DNA from 2 places in the Lysinibacillus sp. JNUCC-52 genome. Region 2 is predicted to be linked to the other one. Evidence: riboswitches for the same ligand, from Rfam matches in the RefSeq annotation. Region 2 holds a riboswitch; the other holds the start of a gene.
What was found. A riboswitch is a leader RNA that binds a small molecule or an ion and turns the genes downstream of it on or off. The one in region 2 is predicted to bind cyclic di-AMP.

Region 1 (3,187 bases), 1.1 Mb from region 2:
TGCCCAACTTTTTGAGGTGTTAGACCCATAGAAAGTAATGTTTTTTCAACGTAAGCGACTGTATTCGGTAGTTCGAATCCAATCTCTGGATGTTGATGTAGATGTCTACGATGCTGAATGAATTCTTCTTGAAAATGTTCCGCCATTAGTAATGTTTCATGTTTCGTCATATGAATACACCTCTCTAGTCTAATGAATATTCTATATCTGAAGTCGTATTAACTTTAGGTTTTGTTTTAATGGCAATGACAAACAATCCAAATAAAACGATTGAAAGTACAATTAAGACATTTAACAGTAATCCATAGGAATGATTAATATTATAAATGGCCCCTGAAACAATTGGTGTCAGTGCAGCGCCTAGTGAGGAGAATAACGACACAATCCCGAATTTTGCGCTATATTCTTTTTCCCCAAATAGGGATGAAGTTAAGTAAGCAGGTGTAACTGTAACGGCCGTCGCACCAAATCCCGTAAATATCGTATACAGGATACCAGGTATTAATAGGTCACCTCTCATTAAAAATAAAAAGCTTACTAAACCAGAACCACAAATAATAAGTAATGTCGTAATGGTACCCAATTTATCGTATAAGCGACCGACTAATAACTTTCCGATAATTACCATTGCTGAACCTAAAGAGAGTAATAACGCAGCATGTTGAGGTGTGCCACCAATATCCTTTAAATAAGGCGCAAGGTTAATAATCATCCCATTGACGACAACACCACCGACAACAATTGCCGCACAAAGTGCCCAAAATGATACAGATTTAAGTGCTTCTCTTTGTGAAAGCCCATCTACTAATTGTGAAGGAGTCGCACTATTTTTTATTTCCCCTAGTGGAACAAGCCCTTTATCTGCAGGCTTAAGTCGAATAACAAACAACGCCATAGGTACGATTAACACAAACATTGAAATGCCTGTAATGAGGTAAGCACTTCTCCAACCGTAATCTGTAATAAGCCAGTTTAGAATAGGGCTAAGAATGACACCACCAAGACCACTCCCTGCTAGTGCAATCCCTAAACATAATCCACGTTTTTCGTTAAACCAATTTGTAATTAATACTGGTGCTGGAATAAGAGCAGCTCCAGCCAAAGAAGCCCCCATTAGCACTGCGAATAAGTAAAAGTGCATCGCAGTCGTCGCAAATGAAAATCCTACATAGGAAAGGGTGCCGAGCGTTGTAAATATCGTCAAATAAAGACGAATGTCCATTTTCCGCATTACTTTTCCAGCAATTGGGCAAAAAATCATGGATACTAAAGCCATGATCGTGTAATACGTCATAAATTCAGTCCGTCCAATTCCCAATTCTTCCGTTACTGGGACAGTATAAAGTGACACTAAATTAATAATTGGTGCATATAAAAATGTCATAATCATGACACATGCCACTACAATCCACCAACCATAAAAGATGCCTTTTTTCTCTTGTTGAGTAGTCATATCGGTTTCCTCCGTTTTTACTTAGTAATCGGGGCATTCCGCTAGTAGATTAGTGACGTTGAATCCGTTTTCAATTATCTCTAACATAATAAATGGCGATACCGACGATTGTTTCATCACGCTTTCTAATTCATTAAAAAGTAATGATGGGGAGTTTTGGAGGTTGTATTGATCATAAGTATTTTAAAGCCCTAAGACCTGTAGATACATCATTTTCAAATAGTACAAGCTCCATCTTCCTTCTCATTTAACGCTTACGAGGTTAGCTGACGGATTCGGGCCTTTGAGTAGCCCTACCTTAACAAGGATTCACCCCTTGGATTGAATGTTCATCCAAAAAATTTGGTTCCCCCGCATCCATTGGTTTCAGCGATCTAGAAAGTTGAAACTGCTATGATACTACTATTACAAGAAAAGTTAGTAAATACAGAAAATTTTTTTGCCAAATGAGAAGAAAAATTTTTTTACATAATAAAACCTTTTATAAATAGGGTATTAGATAAACGATAAATAAAAGAAAGAAAATATTTTTTCAAAAAGGAGAAGATTTAGATTGTTATTAATTAGAAAAATGGTGTAAGACTTCTATTTAATTATCATTCTATTTTAAAAATTTACACATTTCATAGAAAACCCGTTATAATAGTTAGTATTGTAAGAAAAGGAGCTGTTAGCAATGGAACGCGAAAAAACAAATGTGGAAAGTTTTGATTTAGACCATACGAAGGTAAAAGCACCTTATGTACGTTTAGCTGGTGTAAAAGTAGGACAAAGTGGCGATGAAGTTTATAAATACGATATTCGCTTCAAACAACCTAATAAGGAGCATATGGAAATGCCAGCACTCCATTCTTTAGAGCATTTATCGGCAGATCTTATTCGCAATTATTCCGACCATATTGTCGATTTCAGTCCAATGGGTTGTCAAACAGGCTTTTATGTATCGTTGATTAATCATAATGATTATGACGACTTACTTACGATTTTAGAAAAAACATTTACTGATGTGACGAATGCAACGGCTGTACCAGCATGTAATGAAGTGCAATGTGGCTGGGCAGCAAGCCATAGTCTTGAAGGTGCAAAAGCGCTTGCAAAAGAATTTTTGGCAAAACGTGATGAATGGCATATCGTTTTTGCAGAATAATAAAAAACCTTGCAAATTGTAAAGTGTCCGTTATGTAGATGGACATTTTGCTTTGCAAGGTTTTTCATTTAACGATGAAAAGGGATGACATTGGAAGAGGAAGAATCGTAATTAATTTTTTGATAAATAAAACTTTCTAAAAAGTCATGTATTAGATCTTCGTATTCAGCCATATTTTCATTAAAGGATTGAGCATGTGCACCTTTGTCAAAAAGCTTTAATTTTTTCTGTCCCGTCTTTTTATTATATAAATCGAGTGACATGGAAGCAGGAATAAATGTATCTGGAATACTATGGATAAAGAGAACGGGCTTTTCGATGTGTGATACAGCTTCAGAAGGCGTTACACTTTTAAATGAATACCCATCACGTAGTCGTATAAAGAAATCGGCGAAGCGAATTGGAATTATTGAACCATATTTAAATTCTGTCTTGGCAATTTGTTTAAGTAACATGGAAAAATCTGAAAAGGCACAATCAGCAATATAAAAATCTGCCCCATCTTCAACTGTTCCCGCATACAACAGCATTGTTGCCGCACCCATTGATTCGCCATGAATACCAAGGATAGCATTATCACCAATCAT
Region 2 (3,187 bases):
GCCTGCTAATGTACCAACAGAAGAGCTTGCAAGCCCTGCAATGAGTAATCCAAGTCCGAAAGATACTGCCGCCATCGGTCCAAGAGCCTCTCGTAATCCGTTATAGGCGATATCTAAATCTTCAACTACTAGGCCTTGCGTATGGAACACTGCTGCTGCAATGATTAGCATACTCATGTTAATCGCACCAGCAATAATCATTGCAATCACAATATCGATAAACTCAAAGCGGAAAATACGTCGTTTTTCATTATCATTGCGACCAACGACACGACTTTGTGTTAAAGAAGAGTGCAAATAGATTGCGTGGGGCATAACGGTTGCCCCTAAAATACCTGTTGCAAGTAACAGTGAATCGACACCGTCAAATTGTGGTGTCAGCATGCCTATTGTTACATCACCCCAATTTGGTTGAGCTAAAAATGTCTGGAACGCAAATGCTAACACAACAATTAGCACCATTCCTGAAATACCTGCTTCAAATGCTCTAAAGCCTCTGCGCTGTAGCTCTAAAATTGCAAATGAACCAATTGCTGTAATAAGTGCGGCAGGTAGCATCGGAATATCAAATAATAAGTATAGACCGAGGGCAGCCCCGATAAATTCAGCTAGGTCTGTAGCAATAATTACAAGTTCAGCCTGTATCCATAAAAATATAGAAGTTTTTTTAGAAAAATTCTCCCTTGCTACTTCTGGTAAGTTTTTTCCGGTAGCTATACCGAGTTTCGCTGATAAAGACTGAATCAGCACAGCCATTAAATTTGAAAAGGCAATAACCCAAAGTAGTAAATAACCATACTGCGAGCCAGCCGTAATATTTGTGGCAAAGTTGCCGGGATCTATATAGGCAACCGCTGCAATAAATGCTGGACCGAGAAAGGGTAAAATACGCCGCCAGCCTTTTATGTCTCCATCTAAAACAGCTTCTGCTGCTGGTTTTGTCATCTGTTTATAGGCCATCTTGTTCCCTCGTTTCAAAAAGTATCGTAAATGAAATAAAGTTTCCTATAGGAAAATAATAATACTACTATTCTATAGCTAGAACTTAAAAATGTGAAGAAGTTTGCTCATTATTTTTTTTGTGAATTTTGAAAATCGCCGATAAGGCCAGCGAAATCGCCTGTAAAACAGCGAAAATCGCCGATAAACCATGCCGAATCGCCGATAAACCACTGATATAAGCTTGTCCATGAGGATATAAAAAAATTTACGAAAAAGTGGGCAATATCTTCTTTACTTTTTTTATTTCCAGGCGTAATATGACATCATTATAAAAGTTTCAAATTTCTAAATCGCTGAAGCAATTAAACGCGGGGGACCCAATTTTGATGGATTGTGTAAACAATTCTTGGGGTGAATCTCTTTTTGAAGAGTAGGGCTACTCAGGCCCGAATCCGACAGCTAACCTCGTAAGCGTTAAGAGCAGAAAAGTTGGAGCTTGTCAGACGTTAGAGCGTCTACAAGTCGTATTTAGTGATGACTTGTAGACGTTTTTTTGATGGCATTCTATACAAAAAAGCCCCAGTAGATAGAAAGAGACCGATTATGCGAAGGTGTAATCGATTTAGAAATGCGAAACACACTCTATGAATCTAGAAGGTGTAAAGGATGAAAAATTCATTCAAACGTTATGTTATCGGTAAACCATTGAAATCCGATGCATTGGGGGAACAAAAGCTAAGTAAAACAAAAGCATTGGCTATATTATCATCTGATGCTTTATCATCAGTAGCATACGGTCCAGAGCAAATTTTAATTGTACTCATGACTGTTAGTACGGTTGCCTTTTGGTATTCGTTACCGATTGCAGCAGGGGTAGTGGTGCTGCTTGTAGCACTCACTTTATCGTATCGACAAGTTATTTTCGCTTATCCACACGGTGGTGGGGCATATGTCGTGTCCCGAGAAAATTTAGGTGTGAATGCAGGACTTGTAGCGGGTGGTTCATTACTCGTTGATTATATTTTAACTGTGGCAGTTAGTGTATCGGCAGGGACAGATGCTATTACTTCAGCATTCCCAAGTTTACATGCCTATAACGTTCCAATTGCTGTGTTTTTTGTTATTTGTTTAACGATATTAAATTTACGTGGGGTTACTGAATCAGCTTCTATTTTAGCGTATCCAGTTTATTTATTTGTCGTTGTCATGTTATTGCTTATCGGCATGGGGATCTATAATGTAGCAACGGGGCAAGTGCCAGCAGATTTACACCCTAAAATTGGGACGCCTGTTGCGGGCATCAGTTTGTTTTTATTATTAAAGGCATTTGCCTCAGGAAGCTCAGCATTAACAGGTGTAGAGGCAATATCAAATGCCATTCCAAATTTCAAAAGTCCTGCACCCGTTAATGCAGCGAAAACGCTATTAGCGATGGGGAGTATTTTAGCAGTACTGTTTATTGGGATTGTCAGTCTAGCTTATTTCTACGGAGTCGCTCCGAATGCCCAAGCAACGGTTGTATCTCAAATTGCTGAAGCGAGTGTTGGACGTAATGTATTTTATTATATTGTGCAAGGAACAACAGCGATGATTTTAGTGCTCGCTGCGAATACAGGTTATTCTGCCTTTCCGTTACTGGCAGTCAATTTATCGAAAGACGGCTTTATTCCAAGAATATTTCAAATTCGTGGCGATCGACTTGGCTATTCCAATGGGATTATGATGCTCGGGCTAGCAGCTATTGTGCTTATTATTTTGTTTGATGGTACAACAGAGCAGTTAATTCCACTCTATGCTGTAGGTGTATTTATACCATTTACATTAGCGCAATCTGGCATGATGCGGAAATGGTGGCGTGAAAAACCTAATGGCTGGGGAGTGAAATTTGTTATCAATACAATAGGGGCAGTTATTTCCTTTGTAGTGGCAATGATGTTTTTTGTCACAAAGCTACCCCAAGTATGGCCTGTATTTATCTTTTTACCGCTTATTATTTGGATGTTCCATCGCATTAAGCATCATTACAATGCAGTGGGGGAACAATTACGACTTAATGGTGAAGCATTACCGAAAGTAGAGGGAAATGTCTTTGTCGTACCTGTTGCGGGAATCACAAAAGTGGTGGAAAATTCACTGCATTATGCACAATCTTTAAATGTTGATAAAATAATTGCCTTTTATGTAGCATTCGATCAAGCAGATGCAAAAGCCTTTGAGGACAAATGGAAGGCGTGGCAGCCAGATG

Region 1: it holds a riboswitch for cyclic di-AMP, as region 2 does, so the genes downstream of both, JNUCC52_RS07220 (MFS transporter) here and JNUCC52_RS12420 (APC family permease) in region 2, are expected to answer to the same signal.

The regions. Positions count from the first base shown of each region.
Region 1 is NZ_CP065546.1:1,381,008-1,384,194, reverse strand. Features, by position in the region: gene JNUCC52_RS07225 (M20 metallopeptidase family protein) at 1-170, opposite strand, end outside; gene JNUCC52_RS07220 (MFS transporter) at 185-1,453, opposite strand; cyclic di-AMP (ydaO/yuaA leader) riboswitch at 1,689-1,835, opposite strand; gene JNUCC52_RS07215 (S-ribosylhomocysteine lyase) at 2,130-2,600, shown strand; gene JNUCC52_RS07210 (alpha/beta hydrolase) at 2,669-3,187, opposite strand, start outside.
Region 2 is NZ_CP065546.1:2,517,760-2,520,946, reverse strand. Features, by position in the region: gene JNUCC52_RS12425 (Nramp family divalent metal transporter) at 1-960, opposite strand, end outside; cyclic di-AMP (ydaO/yuaA leader) riboswitch at 1,284-1,430, shown strand; gene JNUCC52_RS12420 (APC family permease) at 1,609-3,187, shown strand, end outside.